4 regions of the Modestobacter sp. SYSU DS0290 genome follow, and region 1 is predicted to be linked to each of the others. Evidence: riboswitches for the same ligand, from Rfam matches in the RefSeq annotation. Region 1 holds a riboswitch; each other region holds the start of a gene.
The links. Region 1 has a riboswitch for thiamine pyrophosphate ahead of thiC (phosphomethylpyrimidine synthase ThiC). Riboswitches for the same ligand answer to the same signal wherever they lie in the genome.
Positions count from the first base shown of each region.

Region 1 (4,201 bases):
CGGGGCGGCCTGGCCCGTCGGACCGTCGGCCACCGGCTCGTCCGCTACCGGTGCAGGGACGGTCAGGAGTGCGTCGGCTCCCCTGGTGCCACCGTCTGCGCCAGCTCGGTCACCGGCAGGTACACCCGCCCGCCCTCGTCGCGGAACTGGGCGGACTTCTCCGCCATCCCGGCCCGCAGCGCCTCCGCGTCGTCCAGCCCCTTCCGGGCGGCGTAGGCGCGCACGTCCTGGCTGATCCGCATCGAGCAGAAGTGCGGTCCGCACATCGAGCAGAAGTGCGCCGTCTTCGCCGCCGGCGCCGGCAGCGTCTCGTCGTGCATCTCCCGGGCCGTGGTCGGGTCGAGCGAGAGGTTGAACTGGTCCTCCCAGCGGAACTCGAACCGGGCATCGGACAGTGCGTCGTCCCAGGCCTGGGCACCGGGGTGCCCCTTGGCCAGGTCTGCGGCGTGCGCGGCGATCTTGTAGGTGATGACGCCGTCCTTGACGTCGTCCCGGTCCGGCAGGCCGAGGTGCTCCTTGGGCGTGACGTAGCAGAGCATCGCCGTCCCGTACCAGCCGATCATCGCCGCGCCGATCGCGCTGGTGATGTGGTCGTAGCCGGGCGCGACATCGGTGGTCAGCGGGCCCAGGGTGTAGAACGGCGCCTCGTCGCAGACCTCCAGCTGGAGGTCCATGTTCTCCTTGATCTTGTGCATCGGGACGTGCCCCGGCCCCTCGACCATCACCTGCACGTCGTGCTCCCAGGCGATCTTCGTGAGCTCGCCGAGCGTGCGCAGCTCGCTGAACTGGGCCTCGTCGTTGGCGTCGGCGATGCAGCCGGGGCGCAGCCCGTCGCCGAGGGAGAACGTCACGTCGTAGGCGGCCATCAGCTCGCACATCTCGCGGAAGTGCGTGTAGAGGAAGTTCTCCTCGTGGTGCGCCAGGCACCACGCCGCCATGATCGACCCGCCGCGGGACACGATCCCGGTCTTGCGCCCGGCGGCCAGCGGCACGTACCGCAGCAGCACCCCGGCGTGCACGGTCACGTAGTCGACGCCCTGCTCGAACTGCTCGACCAGGGTGTCCCGGTAGATCTCCCAGGACAGGTCCTCGGCCTTGCCGTTCACCTTCTCCAGCGCCTGGTAGATCGGCACCGTCCCGATCGGGACGGCGCTGTTGCGGATGATCCACTCGCGGGTGGTGTGGATGTTCCGGCCGGTGGAGAGGTCCATGACCGTGTCCGCGCCCCACCGGGTCGCCCAGGTCATCTTCGCGACCTCCTCCTCGATGGAGGAGGCGACCGCGCTGTTGCCGATGTTGGCGTTGATCTTGACCAGGAGGTTGCGGCCGATCGCCATCGGCTCGGACTCCGGGTGGTTCACGTTGGCCGGCAGGACGGCGCGGCCGCGCGCGATCTCGCTGCGGACGTGCTCGACGGGGACGCCCTCGCGCAGCGCCACGAACTCCATCTCGGCGGTCACCTCGCCCCGGCGGGCGTACGCCAGCTGGGTCACCGTGCGTCCGGGCAGCGCTCGCCGCGGCTGGTGGGCCGTGGCGAAGACGCTGTCCAGGTCGCGCCCGTCGTCGGCGCGGCGGCCGTCGTCCACCGGCTGCACGGGGCGGCCGGTGTACGCCTCGGTGTCACCGCGCTCGCCGATCCAGGTCGCGCGCAGCCGGGGCAGGCCCCGGCGGACGTCGGTCACGACGGCGGGGTCCGTGTACGGCCCGGAGGTGTCGTAGAGGACGACGCTGTCGCCGGTGGTGAGCTGGACCTCCCGCATCGGCACCCGCAGATCCGGGCGACTGCCGGCGAGGTACGTCTTGCGGGAGCCGGGGAACGCGCCGTTCTCGGCCTCGGACGGGCTGGGGGCAGCAGTCATCAGGGGTTCCTCCCTACGCCGGTGCGAACCGGATCAGGTACGAACGGTCAGCGGCCGGTCCTGCCGCCCTCTCAGCCTCGGTTCGTGAGGCTCCCGCGGGTCGTGGTCACCCTAGGGCCGCGCTGCTGCCCAGCACCAGCAGCAGTGCGGCTCAGTCGGTGAAGCAGGCGGTCAGCGCAGCCACCATCAGCGGGACGTCGCGGGCGCTGGCCAGCTCCCGCGCCGAGTGCATGGCGAGCATCGGGGCGCCGACGTCCACCGTGGGGATGCCCAGCCGGGTCGCGGTCAGCGGGCCGATCGTCGAGCCGCACGGCAGGTCGGCCCGGGAGACGAAGTGCTGCACCGGCACCCCGGCCCCGGCGCACCGCTCGGCGAACCACCCGCTGGAGGCTGCATCGGTGGCGTAGGCCTGGTTGGCGTTCAGCTTCAGCACCGGGCCACCGCCGAGCACGGGGGCGTGCGCCGGCTCGTGCCGGTCGGACCGGGTCGGGTGCACCGCGTGCGCCATGTCCGCCGACACCAGCCGCGACCGGGCCAGCGCCCGGGGCAGCGCCTGGACGTCGCCGCCGTCGGTGAGGGCCACCAGCCGGGTCACGACGTCCTCCAGGAAGCTGCCGCGTGCCCCGGACATCGAGCCGCTGCCGACCTCCTCGTGGTCGTTGGCGACGAACAGCTGGGTGCGCGGGCCGCCGGTCGCGGCGATCAGCGCCGTCACGCCGGCGTGGCAGCTCGCCTCGTTGTCCAGCCGGGGTGCGGCGATCCAGGTGCCGTCGGCGCCGGTGACCCCGGCCGGCTGGGTGTCGGCGAGCACCAGGTCGTGCCCGACGACGTCGAGCGGGTCGGCGCTGAGCTCGGTGGCGAGCCACTCCAGCAGGTCGGGGTAGTCGAGGTCGTTCGACCAGACCGGCACCAGTTCGCGCTGGGGATCCAGCGTCAGCCCGTCGCGGACGCTGCGGTCGAGGTGGATCGCCAGGGACGGCAGCCGCAGCGGCGCCCCGGGCAGCCGGACCAGCGCCGTCGTCCCTCCGCGCAGCGCGACCCTGCCGGCCACGGTCAGCTCGCGGTCCAGCCAGGTGTGCCACAGCCCGCCGCCGTAGGGCTCGACGCCGACCAGCCGGTAGCCGGCCTGCCGGACGTCGGAGTGCGGGCGCACCTTGAACGTGGGGGAGTCGGTGTGCGCCCCGACCAGCCGCAGCCCGGCCTCGGCGGACGGCGCGCTGCCCACCCGGAAGGCGATCAGGCTGCCGTGCCGGACGACGAAGTGCTCCCCGCCCGGCGCCAACTCCCAGGCGTCGGTCTCGACCAGCTCGGTGAACCCGGCCTCGACCAGGCGGCGGGCCATCTCGGCCACCGCGTGCCCCGGGGAGGGGGAGGCGTCGATGAAGGCGCGCAGGTCGTCGCCGAGGGCGAGGTCGTCGGTCGGGGTCTCCGGCATGCGCCCATCGTGCCCCGGGAGACCGGGGTCGGTGCCGGCGCCCACCCTCGACCAGGTGGACGCCGCGAGCCCGGCCCAGTGCCGGCGGACCTGGGGGGCCACCCGCCTGGCCTGCGTTTCGCCGAGCGGGGGCGGGTAGAGCCACTGCCGTGGCGGACGACGACATCGAGATCCAGGGCCAGGGCGAGCACGAGTACGTGGTGGTGCAGGCCACCGAGGCCGAGGACGTGACCACCTGGTTCAAGCTCACCCCCGAGGTGCTCGACCGGCTGGGCACCGACGACGAGGAGGACGTCGTGCTGCGCACGGTCCGGTTCCTCCGCCGGCACCAGGACGTCGCCGACTTCCCCGACGTCGTCGAGCTGGAGGACGTGATCGCCAGCTACGAGGACTACCTGCCGGCGATGGCCGAGGAGTGACCAGCCGCCGTCCGCGGTGAGATGCTGCGCAGCGTGACGCAGCCCACCGACCCCGCCGCGCTCGCCGACGCCCTCGAGTCGACCGGGTACCTGCCGGACGAGGGCCTGGCGACGGCGGCGTACCTGGCGCTGGTCATGCACCGCCCGCTGTTCCTGGAGGGCGAGGCCGGCGTCGGCAAGACCGCGCTGGCCCGGGCGCTGGCCGAGGTCACCGGCCGCCCGCTGTACCGGCTGCAGTGCTACGAGGGGCTGGAGGCCAGCCACGCCCTCTACGACTGGGACTTCGGCCGGCAGCTGCTGCACCTGCGGGCCGCCGAGGCCGCGCACGCGACCGGTGACACCGAGCAGCTGGAGGCCGGGCTCTACGACCGGCGGTTCCTGCTGGCCCGCCCGCTGCTGCAGGCGCTGGAGGGCTCCCCGTCGGTGCTGCTCGTCGACGAGGTCGACCGGGCCGACGACGAGTTCGAGGCCTTCCTGCTCGAGGTGCT
Region 1 covers NZ_JBJHAI010000005.1:41,305-45,505, reverse strand. The annotation lists gene thiC (phosphomethylpyrimidine synthase ThiC) at 63-1,859, opposite strand; TPP riboswitch at 1,853-1,966, opposite strand; gene ACI795_RS06675 (M18 family aminopeptidase) at 2,011-3,294, opposite strand; gene ACI795_RS06670 (hypothetical protein) at 3,444-3,713, shown strand; gene ACI795_RS06665 (AAA family ATPase) at 3,747-4,201, shown strand, end outside.

Region 2 (4,201 bases), on a different contig from region 1:
CCCCCGGCGACGACGACGTCGAGGCTCACGGCGCGCCCCCGAGCTGCCGCAGCAACTCCCGGGTGGCGGCGGCCGGGTCGGCGGCGGCGGAGACCGCGCCCACGACGGCGACCCCGGCGGCGCCGGCGGCCAGCAGCTCCGGCACCCGCGCGGCGGTGACCCCGCCGATGGCGACCACCGGGACGTCGACGGCGGCGGCGACCTCGGCGATGCCGGCCGGGCCGAGCGCGTCGGGCAGCCCGGTCTTGGTCGTCGTCGGCCAGGCGGGGCCGACGCCGAGGTAGTCGGCGCCCTCGGCGACCAGCCGGCGGGCGAGGTCCGGGTCGCGGCAGGTGCCGCCGAGCAGGTGCCCGGGGCCGGCGACCCGGCGGGCGGCGGCCAGCGGCAGGTCACCGGCGCCCAGGTGGGTCCCGTCGGCGCCGACCGCCAGGGCGACGTCCACCCGGTCGTTGACCAGGCAGGTCGCCCCGGCTGGGGCGCAGACCGCCACGACGGCGCGGGCGAACTCGTACAGCTCCCGGTCGGTGCCGCCCTTGGCGCGGACCTGCACGACCGGCGCCCCGGCGGCGACGGCGGCCTCGACCGCGGCCAGCGCCGCCGGCCCGCCGCGGGCGTCGGTGAGCACGTGCAGCCGGCCCAGGGTCACGACCGGCGCCCCCGCAGCAGCGCCGGGGCCCGCACGACCAGGGTGAGGAGCACGGCCACCGCCAGGCTGACCAGCGACGCCGACCAGCCGTTGGCCGGGTCGATGCCCAGGTCGGTCTGCCGCGCGGTCCACCACGCCGTCCAGCTCGCTCCCGGGCCGGCGAAGTACGTGGGCAGGGTGAGCTGGTAGGCGATGAAGCCCGCCACCCACGGCAGCAGCAGCTCCAGGCGGGCGGGTGCCGTGTCGGAGGTGTCCCAGGCCCCGCGGGGGAGCAGCCAGTAGGCCACCAGGAACACCCCGGCCAGCGGCACGAACACCGCGCCGATCAGGAAGAGGAACGGCTCGTAGGCGGCGATGTCGAAGGTCAGCGCCAGCACGGTGGCCACCGCGCCGACGACCAGGACGAGCACCCGCCGGTCGGCCCGGGCGACGACGTTCTGCGCGGAGACCGCCGTCGAGTACAGGTTCGCGAACGCCTCGTCCAGCTCGACGACGACCAGCAGCAGCACCGCCAGCGCGCCCAGCGGCACGGCCAGCAGGGCGTCGACGACGTCCAGGCCGGCGCTGCCGTAGGCGGCCAGCGCGAGCACGCCGAGGGTGAACATCACGACGGTGGCGATGCCGTACCCCACGCTCGCGCCGACGCCGGCGGCCCGGCTGCTGCGCACGTGCCGGCTGTAGTCGGCAGCCAGCGGGATCCAGGAGACCGGCAGGGCGATGACGATGTCGGCCGCCGTCCAGAACGAGGTGGCGCTGCCCTCGGTGAGCTCGGGGAGCGGCTCGCGGAGCACCTGCACGTAGAGGTAGACCAGCGCGGCGAGCGCCGCCCACACCGCGTAGCGGGCGAGCACCCGGACGACGCCCAGCGGCCGCAGCGCCATGGCGGTGGCCAGCACGCCGGCGCCGAGGACGAAGGGCCAGCGCGGGGCGTCGAGCACCCGGGAGGCGGCCTCGGCGATGATCACGATCTCGAAGGTGGCCCAGCCGATGCACTGCACGAGGTTCAGCGCGGTGGGCAGGTAGGAGCTGCGCCGGCCGAGCAGGCCGCGCAGCAGCACCATGGCCGGCACCTGCTCGCGGGCGCCGGCCGCGGCGGTGGCGCCGAGCAGGGCCGCGCCGATGACGGCGCCGACGACGATGGCGCCGATCGTGACCGCGAGCGAGCGACCGGGCAGGACCACGTAGACCGCGGCGACCGGCAGCAGCAGGCTGATCCCGAGGTTGCCCCACAGGCCCAGCGAGTCGCGCAGGCCGAGGGTGCGCGGGGGCGCCTCGGTGAGGGTGAGGGGGGCGTCCCCGGCCACGGGGGACGGGTGGGTGGGGGTGCTCATCAGGTGTCGCTCCCTACGCCGGCATTACCCGGTCAGGTTCCAGCGGTCGGCGGCGCTCAGCCGCCCTCTCAGCCCGGTTCCGCCCGAGCTCCCGCACATGGCATCGGCCATGACGCCCGTCACCCTAGGCCACCGGGGCGCGCGGACCCGCCGCCGGGGAACCCCGCCGTCCGGAACTCGGCTGCCGGGGGCCGGTCTGGCTAGAGTCCCGCCCGTGCCGGTCGACGAGCTGCTGTCCCGTTCCCCCATCGCCTGGCGGGCTGCCACCGCGCACCCGTTCCTGACCGGGGTGCGCGAGGGGACCGTGCCGGTCGCGGCCTTCGACACCTGGCTGGTGCAGGACGCCCGGTTCGTGGCCGACCTGCTGCGCTTCCAGGCCCGGTTGCTGGCCCGCGCGCCCCGCCCGGCGCAGGCGGTGCTGGCCGGGGGCCTGGTCGCGCTGGTCGAGGAGCTGGCCTGGTTCGAGCAGCTGGCCGGAGCCCGCGGCCTGGACCTGGAGGCGCCGACACGGTCGGCCACCACCGCCTACGCCGAGCTGCTGGCCCGGCTCGACGGCGCCGACGTCCCGACCGGCCTCACCGCGCTGTGGACGATCGAGCGCACCTACCTCGACGCCTGGTCCGGCGCGCTCCCCGGCGCACCGCAGTACCGGGAGTTCGTCGAGCACTGGACCGCGCCGGGCTTCGCCGGGTACGTGGCCGGGCTCGCCGCGGCCGCCGACGCGTTCCCGGCGGCCGCCGCCGACGCGGAGGCGGTGTTCGCCGAGGTGGTCACCGCGGAGATCGCCTTCTGGGACATGGCGATGGAGGCGGCGGGGGCCGCGGCGTGAGCGTCGCCGCGGAGCTGTGGGCCGCCGACGCCGATCTGGCCGCGGCTGCGCTGGCGCACCCGTTCGTGCAGGGCATCGCCGACGGCACGCTGCCCCGGGAGCGGTTCGCCGGGTACGTGGCCCAGGACGCCTTCTTCCTCGACGCCTTCGCCCGCGCCTACCGGCTGGGTGCGGAGAGCAGCGGTGACCCCGGGGTGACCGCGGTGCTCGCCGACCTGCGGGCCGGGGTGCAGGAGGAGCTGCGGCTGCACGGCGGTTACGCGCAGCAGTGGGGGATCGACCTCGCCGACGTGCAGCCGCTACCGGCGACGTCGGCCTACACGGAGTTCCTCCTCGATGCCGCCGGGCGGGGGGACCCGGCGCTGACCTGCGCGGCGATGACCCCGTGCATGCGGCTGTACGCCCACCTCGGCCAGCAGCTGGCCGACCGGGCGCACGGGCCCTACCGGGAGTGGGTGGACACCTACGCCGCCCCGCAGTTCGAGGAGCTGGCCGCCACCCTGGAGCGGCTGCTCGACCGGCTGTGCGCCGACGCGTCCGAGGACCGGCTCACCGCGGTGCGGGCCGCCCACCGCCGGGCCATGGAGCTGGAGGTCGGCTTCTTCGACGCCGCGTGGAGCGGTGCCTGAGGTGGCAGGGCTCCTGACGGCCGAGGAGCTGCTCGTCGGCTACGCGGAGGGCGAGCCGGTCTGCGCGCCGGTCAGCGTCACGGTGCCGCCCGGGACCGCGCTGGGGCTGGTGGGGCCGAACGGCGCGGGCAAGTCGACCGTGCTGCAGACCCTGGTCGGGCTGCTCCCGCCGCTGGGCGGCACGGTGCGCTACGCCGGGGAACCGGTCGACGAGCGCTCGGCGGCCTTCCGCGCCGAGGTGGCCACCGTGCTGGACGAGGACGCCTTCTTCCCGGCGCTCACCGGGGTGGAACACCTGCTGCTGACCGCCCGCGGGCACGGCGTGGCCGACCCTGAGGACGTCGTCGCCCGGGAGGTCGAGGCGTTTGGGCTGGCCGGGCGGGCCGAGGCGCTGCCCTCGGCGGTCTCCTCCGGGCAGCGGCGGCGGCTCGCGCTGGCCGCGGCGCTGGTGCGCCCGGCCCGGCTGCTGGTGCTCGACGAGCCCGAGCGCCGGCTGGACACCGGGATGCGCCGGCAGCTGGCCGCCCGGCTGCGCGACGACGTCGCCGCCGGCGCCACGGTGGTGTTCGCCAGCCACGACCCGGAGTTCCTCCGCACCCTGGCCGACGCCGTGCTGGTCGTCGACGACGAGGAGTGCCCGCTGGTCTCCCCGGACGACGCCGTCGCCGCGCTGTCCGAGGGCTGAGCGTTGACCGCCGTCGTCGCCGTCGTCGCCGGGACCGCGGGGCTCAGCGGCGCCGCCGTCCGCCGGGTCACCCGGCGGGCG
Region 2 covers NZ_JBJHAI010000003.1:114,089-118,289, forward strand. The annotation lists gene thiO (glycine oxidase ThiO) at 1-29, opposite strand, end outside; gene thiE (thiamine phosphate synthase) at 26-646, opposite strand; gene ACI795_RS05025 (purine-cytosine permease family protein) at 643-1,977, opposite strand; TPP riboswitch at 1,971-2,082, opposite strand; gene ACI795_RS05030 (thiaminase II/PqqC family protein) at 2,192-2,806, shown strand; gene ACI795_RS05035 (TenA family protein) at 2,803-3,435, shown strand; gene ACI795_RS05040 (ABC transporter ATP-binding protein) at 3,437-4,120, shown strand; gene ACI795_RS05045 (DUF6297 family protein) at 4,124-4,201, shown strand, end outside.
Region 2: linked by a shared signal. The riboswitch ahead of ACI795_RS05025 (purine-cytosine permease family protein) and the one ahead of thiC (phosphomethylpyrimidine synthase ThiC) in region 1 are both predicted to bind thiamine pyrophosphate.

Region 3 (4,201 bases), on a different contig from region 1:
GGCGTCGGTCAGCCAGCCGGCGACCAGCGGCCCGCAGACCGCCCCCAGGTCGGCGACCATCTGGAACACCGCGACCACCTGCCCGCTGCGGGCCGGGCTCACATCGCCCACCACCGCGGCCGGCACGCTGGCCAGCAGCGAGGCGGCCAGGCCGAAGCTGGCCATGGAGAGCAGGAACGCACCCGTCGCCGGCGGCAGCACCAGCACGGCGAGCGACGCGGTGGCCAGGGCCGAGCCGAGGACCAGCGAAGGGCGGCGGCCCCAGCGGTCGGCGAGCGCCCCGGCGCGCAGCAGGCCGACCGCCTGGGCCACCGACCCGGCCAGCAGCCCGGCACCGGCCCAGGCGACCGTCTTGCCGAGCTCCTCGGTCACGTACAGCGGCACCAGCGAGTTGCGCACCCCGAACAGCACCCAGCCCACGCCGAGGTTGGCCACCAGCGCGGCCAGGTAGGCCCGCGAGCGCAGCGCCGCCCGGAGGCCTCCGCTGGGCGCCTCCACGCCGGGGGCGGCCGCCGTGTCGGCTCCGCCGCCCTGGTCGACGCCGGAGGCCACCGGCGCGGCCGGCACCTCGACTGCCGGTCGCGTGGGGGTCCGCAGCAGGACCAGCGCGACCGCCCCGGCGACCAGCAGGAAGCCGGCGTAGACGAAGAACGGCAGCCGTGGGGAGACCTCGGCGAGGAAGCCGCCGGCGCCCGGACCGGCGATGCCGCCGAGGATGAAGCCGCCCTGGTAGGTGGCCGCGGCCCGGCCGCGCTGGGCGGGCGGGGCGGTGCGCAGCAGCAGCGACAGCGCGGCCACGGTGAACATCGCGCTGCCCACCCCGCCGGCCGCGCGCAGCGCGACGAACACCGGGTAGCTGCCGGCGAGCCCGGCCGCGCCGGTGGTGACCGCGACGATCAGCAGCCCGGCCGCCAGCACCACCCGCTCGCCGATCCGCTCGACCAGCGAGCCACCGGCGAACGCGGAGACGAACCGGAAGAAGGCGAACGCGCTGATCGCGAAGCCGACCGCCGTCGTCCCCACCCCGTAGGACCGGGCGAACAGCGGGATCGCCGGCGCGACCACGCCGAAGCCCAGCGCGACGACGAAGGCGACGATGGCGAGGACGCCGACCTCGCGGGGCAGTGCGGTCTCCCCGCGGTGGCGTCGCACGAGGAGCGATCCTGACACGGCCCCCCGACCGTTATGGCGTGAGCACCAGCCGGCCGGCGACGTCGCCGGCGCGCAGCCGCTCCAGCGCGTCGTTGACCTGGCTCAACGGCAGCGTGCCGGCCACCGGGGGAGCGAGCTGGCCGGCCGCGGCCAGGGCCACCGCCTGCTCCAGTTCGGCCAGGGTGTTGCCCACGCTGGAGAGCACCCGCTGCTCGGCCACGACCATCGCCAGCGGGCTCACGGTGAGGGAGTCGGCGCTGTAGCCGACCAGGACCAGCCGGCCGCGCCGGCCCAGCACCGCGGTGGACAGCTCCAGCGTGGCGGTCACGCCGGCCAGCTCCACGACGACGTCGGCGCCCTGGCCCCCGGAGAGCCGGGTCACGGTGTCGGCCAGGTCGGCGGGGGAGACCGCTGCCGTCGCCCCGGCCGCGCGGGCGGCGGCGCGGCGGGCGTCGTCCCGGCTGACCGCGACGACGGTGGCGCCCCGGCGCCGGGCCTCCTGCACCGCGGCCAGCCCCACTCCACCGCTGCCCATGACCACCAGCAGATCGCCCGGCTCGACGGCGGCCTCGGTCAGCGCGTGCACCGCGGTCGTGCCGGCGCAGCACAGCGGCGCGGCCGCCGCGAACGACAGCTCGTCGGGCAGCCGCACCAGGCAGTGCGCCGGGACGACGAGCTGCTCGGCGAAGGCGCCGTCGGCGGCGAAGGCGAGCACGCCCCGGGGTGCCAGGCAGAGGTTCTGCCGGCCGCGCAGGCACCAGCGGCACGCGCCGCAGAAGAGGTAGTAGTAGACGGCCACCCGGTCGCCCGGGGCCCACCCGGTGACCGCGGAGCCGACCGCCTCGACCGTGCCGGCGGCCTCGTGGCCCAGCGTCATCGGGGTCTTCGCCGGCGCGTACAGCCCGTCGGTGAAGTGCAGTTCGGTGCCGCAGACCCCGGCGGCGCCGATGCGCACGCGCACCTCGTCCGGGCCGGGCTCGGGCACCGGGACGTCGTCCAGGGCCAGTGGCTGGTGTGCCGCGTGGAAACGGGCAGCGAGCATCGGGCAGCTCCCTCCGCCGGTACGAACCGGATCAGGTTGGACGGTCGGCGGGGATCGTCCGCCGTCTCAGCCCGCGCCCGGGCTCCCGTGTGCAGCGCAGAACCTACCCGGCGTGCCCGAAGGGCTCGACGCGGCGCAGGAACGAGCGGATCGCCAGGTGGTGCGAGAGCGGCTCGCGGTGGTCGTCGCACGCCGTCCAGACCTTCTCCCGGTCCGGCGTGTGCAGCTTCGGGTTGTTCCAGACCAGCCGCCAGCGGGCGGGGTGGGTGCAGCCCTTGCCCGAGCAGATCACCGGGGTCGTCGCTTCGGTCACCCGCGCAGTCTGCCGGGCGCCCCTGCCGCCGAACGTGGTGGCCGGACTCCCTGCCGATGACCCGGAGTGTCCGCTCGCGGTGCGGTCGGGCTCGGCACTGGACGCGCTGGCGACCGATGAGCTGCACGGGTCGTGCATCGGGCACTGCTGACCTGAGCCGACGAGCTGGCCTGCCCGGCGCACGGTTCCGTTCCACCGGGCCGGGGTATCCGCACGCCCATGACTGAGACCAAGCCGCTCGCCCTGGTCACCGGTGCCTCCAGCGGCATCGGGCTGGAGCTCGCCAAGCAGTTCGCCCAGCACGGCTACGACGTCGTGGTGAACGCCGAGGACCACACCATCGACACCGCTGCGGCGAAGGTGCGCGCCGAGGGCACCGAGGTGATCCCCGTCCAGGCGGACCTCCGCACCCCGGAGGGCATCGAGCAGCTGTGGACCCGGGTCCAGGGCCTCGGGCGGCCGCTGCACGCCGCCGCGCTCAACGCCGGCGTCGGTCGCGGCGGCGCCTTCGTCGACACCGACTGGGCCGACGACCTCGAGGTCATGCAGCTCAACGTCGTCTCCACCGCCGCCCTGCTGAAGCTGGTGCTGGTGGAGATGACCGGCCGCAACGAGGGCCGGGTGTTGGTGACCTCCTCGATCGCCGCCACCATGCCCGGGGCCTACCAGCCGGTGTACAACGCCTCGAAGTCCTTCGTCCAGTCGCTGACCGAGGCCGTGCAGCAGGAGCTCAAGGACTCCGCCGTCACCATCACCTCGCTGATGCCCGGCCCGACGGACACCGACTTCTTCCGGCGGGCCGACCTGGAGGACACCGCCATGGGCAAGGGCCCCAAGGACGGCGCCGCCGAGGTCGCCGAGCAGGGCTTCGAGGCGATGATGAAGGGCGAGAAGCAGGTCGTCGCCGCCTCGCTGATGACCAAGGCGCAGGGCGCGATGAACAAGGTCCTGCCGGATGCCTTCAAGACCTCCGCGCACGAGGCGATGGCCAAGCCGCGCGACTGACCTCCCGCCCGACCGCTCCGCACGGCGCCCCTCCCGGTCCGCCGGGACGGGCGTCGTCCGGTCCGGGCTTCCGCTGAGCGGAGGCCGACGCAGCGCCGGCACGGGGGTGGGCTGGCACAGTGAGTGCATGGACGACGTCGTCATCTGTTCCCCGGTGCGCACGCCCGTCGGCCGCATGGGCGGCGTCTTCGCCGGCCTGAGCGCCAACCAGCTCGCCGCCACCGCGCTGCGGGCCATCGCCGAGCGGACCGGCTTGGCCGAGGGCGAGGTCGACGACGTCGTGCTCGGCCACTGCAACCCCAGCGGTGAGAACCCCGCCATCGGCCGCATCGCCGCGCTCGACGCGGGGCTGGGGGTCCAGGTGCCGGGGCTGCAGATCGACCGGCGCTGCGGGTCCGGGCTGCAGGCGGTCATCTACGCGGCCATGCAGGTGGCCTCCGGCGCCGGGAAGGTGGTGATCGCCGGCGGCGTGGAGTCGATGAGCAACGTCGAGCACTACGCACTCGGGCTGCGCACCGGCGCCAAGGGTGACGGCGTGATGCTGCACGACCGCCTCGCCCGCGCCCGCGAGACCGCCGGCGGCGTCGACCACCCGGTGCCCGGTGGCATGCTGGAGACCGCGGAGAACGTGCGCCGCGAGCACGGCATCGACCGGCTGGAGCAGGACGCCTGGGCACTCCGCTCGCAGC
Region 3 covers NZ_JBJHAI010000010.1:125,981-130,181, reverse strand. The annotation lists gene ACI795_RS11020 (MFS transporter) at 1-1,152, opposite strand, end outside; gene ACI795_RS11015 (alcohol dehydrogenase catalytic domain-containing protein) at 1,184-2,194, opposite strand; TPP riboswitch at 2,185-2,293, opposite strand; gene ACI795_RS11010 (hypothetical protein) at 2,298-2,507, opposite strand; gene ACI795_RS11005 (SDR family NAD(P)-dependent oxidoreductase) at 2,727-3,512, shown strand; gene ACI795_RS11000 (acetyl-CoA C-acetyltransferase) at 3,640-4,201, shown strand, end outside.
Region 3: linked by a shared signal. The riboswitch ahead of ACI795_RS11015 (alcohol dehydrogenase catalytic domain-containing protein) and the one ahead of thiC (phosphomethylpyrimidine synthase ThiC) in region 1 are both predicted to bind thiamine pyrophosphate.

Region 4 (4,201 bases), 130 kb from region 1:
GGAGAGCTGGCGCCCGCTGGGCACCCTGCTCGCCGAGGAGTTCGACCACCCGGTCGCCGCCGCGGCCGCCTACCGGGCCGGCATCGACGGCGGTGACCTGCACTGCCACCACGACCTCGGGGTCCTGCTGCTGGACCAGGGCGACGTCGACGGTGCGATCGAGCAGCTGCTGCGCGGCGCCGAGGGGGGCGACCAGCTGGCCGCCCGGGTGCTGCGTCAGCTGCTGGACGCGGAGGGCTGAGTCCCCCGGTCCGCCACCGGCAGGCTCACCACCAGCCGGCGAAGTGGTGCACCGGGCCGTGCCCGGAGCCGACTCCGAGCGTCTCCCCCGCGGTCAGCGCGGCCTGCAGGTAGTCCCGGGCCCGGTCGACCAGGGGCGCCCAGTCCACCGGCCGTCCCGCCTGCCGCTCCTGGGCGGCCAGCGCTGCCAGCGCCGAGGAGAGCGTGCAGCCGGTGCCGTGGGTCGACGTCGTCACCACCCGCGGGCGCCGGGTCTCGACCACGCGGTCGGCGGTGACCAGCACGTCGACGCTCTCGTCCCCGCCCAGGTGCCCACCCTTGAGTAGCACCGCGGCCGGGCCCAGCGCCAGCAGCGCCCGTGCCTGCTCCGGCAGCTCGTCCACCGTGGTGGCCGGCGCGACGTCCAGCAGCGCCGCGGCCTCCGGCACGTTCGGGGTGATCAGGTCGCTGACCGGCAGCAGGTCGGTGCGCACGGCGGCGACCGCCTCCTCCGAGATCAGCCGGTCCCCGCTGGTCGCCACCATCACCGGGTCGCAGACCACCGGACCGCCCGGCCGCTCGGCCAGCGCGGCGGCCACCTCGCGGACCACCTCCGCGGTGCCGAGCATGCCGAGCTTGGTGGCGTGCACCGTCACGTCGGCGAACAGGGTGCGCAGCTGCTCCCCGACGAACTCCGCCGGGACGCCGTGCACGCCGGTGACGCCGCGGGTGTTCTGCGCGGTGAGCGCGGTGAGCACCGCGGTGCCGTAGGTGCCCAGCGCGCTGAAGGTCTTCAGATCGGCCTGGATGCCGGCCCCGCCGCTGGGGTCGGAGCCGGCGACGGTGAGGGCGACGGCGGCGGTCATCGGTCGATCAGCTCCCGGGTCAGGGTGGTGCGCAGTGCGTGGGCGGCGGCCGCGGGGTCGGCGGCGGCGCAGATCTCGGAGACGACACAGACCCCGTCGACCCCGGTGGCGGCGACCTGGGCGGCGTTCGCGGCGGAGATGCCACCGATCGCGACGGCGGCCACCCCGCCGGCGTGCGCCCGGGCGGCGAGTGCGCGGGTGCCGGCCAGCCCGAGCCCGGTGCCGGCGTCGGGCTTGGTCGGGGTGGCCCACACCGGGCTCAGCCCGACCAGGTCCACGGTCCCCCGCGGCAGCGCGAGCACCTCCGTGAGGTCGGCGTCGTCCCCCACGGAGACACCGAGGACGGCGTCCGGGCCGAGCAACGCCCGCACCTCGGTGGCCGGCAGGTCGTCCTGCCCGACGTGCACCCCGTCGGCGCCGGCGATCAGCGCCACGTCGACGGCGTCGTTGACCACCAGCGCCACCTCCGGCGGGAGGACCTGCTGCACCGCGCGGGTGAGCGCCAGCAGGTCGCGCCGGCTCGCGGTCTTGTCCCGCACCTGCACCGCGGTCACCCCGCCGGCGACCGCGGCCGCCACCACCTCCGGCACCGACCGCGGCGCGCAGAGCAGCGTGTCGGTGACCAGGTAGAGGGTGGGGTCGAACGCCCGCCGCATCAGGCGGTGCGGACGTCGGCGCGGCTGAGCGCCTCGCCGTCGATGGCGTCGAGGGCGTCCAGCCACTGCGGGGCGAAGGTGCCCGGCCCGTCGGCGAGGTCGGCGGCGACCTCGGCGGCCAGCGCCACGTGCGCGTGGGCGGCGACGGTGCCCAGCAGCGGGTCGCCGGTGGCGGCGACGTAGGCGGCGGTGAGCGCCCCCAGGGCGCAGCCGGCGCCGGTCGTCCGGGTGAGCAGTGCCGAACCACCGCCGACGCGCAGCGTCCGCTCGCCGTCGGTGACGACGTCCACCGGCCCGCTGACCGCGACCACGCCGCCGGTGCGCCGGGCCAGCGTCGCGGCGACCTCCACCGCGTCGTCCGGGTCGGCGGTGCTGTCCACCCCACGGCCACCCGCGCCGGCCCCGGCCAGGGCGAGCACCTCGGAGGCGTTGCCGCGGACCACGGTGGGTCGCAGCTCCACCAGGTCGGCGGCGAGCGCGGTGCGGAACCCGAGTCCGCCGACGGCGACCGGGTCGAGCACCCACGGAGTGCCCGCCTCGCCCGCGGCCCGGGCGGCCAGGCGCATCGCGTCGGCCGTGCGCTGGGAGACGGTGCCGACGTTGACCAGCACCGCGGAGGCGACGGCGGCGAACTCGCCGGCCTCGGCCGGGTCGTCGACCATCGCCGGGGCCGCGCCCACGGCGAGCAGCGCGTTGGCGGTGATCGCCTGGACCACGGTGTTGGTGAGGCAGTGCACCAGGGGTGCGGTGTCGCGCAGCGCCTCGCGGGCGGTGCGCAGGGAACTGGCGTCCACGCGTGACATCCCTTCGCCAGTGCGAACTGGAGCAGGTTCGACGGGTGTGTTCTCAGTCCCGGCGGGACACCCCGTGTCAGGACAGCGACGCTAACACCGCACCGCGGCCACCCGGCGGGGAGCGGCTTGCGACCATGGGTCGGTGACCGCCACACCCCGCCTGCGTCAGGCACCGTTCGCCGAGCTGACACCGGCCGAGCTCTACGGGATCCTCCGGCTGCGGGTCGACGTCTTCGTCGTCGAGCAGGCCTGCCCCTATCCGGAGCTCGACGGCCGCGACACCGAGCCGACCACCGAGCACCTCTGGTTCGCCGCCGACGACGGCACGGTGCTGGCCACGATCCGGGTGCTGCACAACGGTGAGGACCGCGCCATCGGCCGGGTGGCCACTGCCGTGGGCGCGCGTGGCCGCGGGCTGTCGGCCGACCTGATCCGCCGCGGCATCGAGCTGTGCGACGGTCGCACGATCGACATCGGCGCCCAGGCGTACCTGGAGAGCTGGTACGAGCGCTTCGGCTTCCGCCGGTCGGGTCCGGACTACGACGAGGACGGCATCCTGCACCTGCCGATGCGGCTGCCGGCGGCGCCGGGCTGAGCAGGGGTGGAGTCGGCGGCCTGGCCGACACCGCGTCACCAGGCCGCCCCGATGGCCGCCCGACCAGTCACCCAGTGGAGTGGCACCGTGACGGGTGGTCTTCCGGCGCCGGTCGCCCCGGTCCTAGCCTCGGGCCCGCAGGGGGTGACCGGAGCGGCCGTCCTCCCGGAGCCCCGGAGAGCCAGGCATGACGAAGGTGACGCCCCGCCGTCCCAGCCGTCGCGCGACGCGACGGGGGGCGGTCATGTCCGCGGCCGGTGCGCTGGTGCTCGCCACCGCCCTGGTGTGGCAGTCGGCCTACGCGGGGTTCACCGTCACCACCGGCGCCCTCGCGCTGCCCACCGTGAGCACCGGGACAGTGGTCCTGTCCGACGACGCCGGCGGCACCATGTTCACGATCCCGGACCTGAAGCGAGGAGGCACCGGCACCCGGTGCATCACGGTGACCTCCACCGGCACCGTGCCGGCGAGCGTCCGCATGTACGTCACCGGACGTTCGGACTCCAACGGCCTGGCCGACGCCCTGAGGCTCACGGTCCGGATCGGCACCGGCGGCGGGTACGCCGACTGCGCGGGCTTCCGCTCGAACGCGTCGGTGTACGACGGAACGCTGGCCGCCTTCCCCGCGGACCGGTGGGCCGACGGCCGGGGCGACTGGACGACGTCGGGCGACCCGGCCGGCGACCAGCGGACCTACGAGATCACCTACACCCTCCCGGTCAACAGCCCGGGCAGGGTGCAGGGCGGGTCGGCGACGGTGACCTTCGTCTGGGAGGCCCAGTCCCGATGAGTGCCTCCCCGGATGTCACGCCGGTGACCGCCACCTGGCGGCAGAGCCGCACGGCGCTCGCCGGCACGGTCCTGGCGCGCACCGTGCTGGGCACCCTGGTGCTGCTCGTCCTCGTCTCGGTGGCGCCGGCCGTGGCCGGCTGGCAGTCCACCGTGGTGCTCTCCGGCTCCATGGCACCGGGCGTGCAGCCCGGCGACGTGGCACTGGTCCGGCCGGTGGACGTGGCCTCGGTCCAGCCCGGGCAGGTGCTGCTCGTCGACGACCCCGACATCCCGGGCGCG
Region 4 covers NZ_JBJHAI010000005.1:168,951-173,151, reverse strand. The annotation lists gene ACI795_RS07270 (tetratricopeptide repeat protein) at 1-241, shown strand, start outside; gene thiD (bifunctional hydroxymethylpyrimidine kinase/phosphomethylpyrimidine kinase) at 267-1,085, opposite strand; gene thiE (thiamine phosphate synthase) at 1,082-1,741, opposite strand; gene thiM (hydroxyethylthiazole kinase) at 1,741-2,535, opposite strand; TPP riboswitch at 2,527-2,619, opposite strand; gene ACI795_RS07250 (GNAT family N-acetyltransferase) at 2,678-3,130, shown strand; gene ACI795_RS07245 (hypothetical protein) at 3,375-3,920, shown strand; gene ACI795_RS07240 (LamG-like jellyroll fold domain-containing protein) at 3,944-4,201, shown strand, end outside.
Region 4: linked by a shared signal. The riboswitch ahead of thiM (hydroxyethylthiazole kinase) and the one ahead of thiC (phosphomethylpyrimidine synthase ThiC) in region 1 are both predicted to bind thiamine pyrophosphate.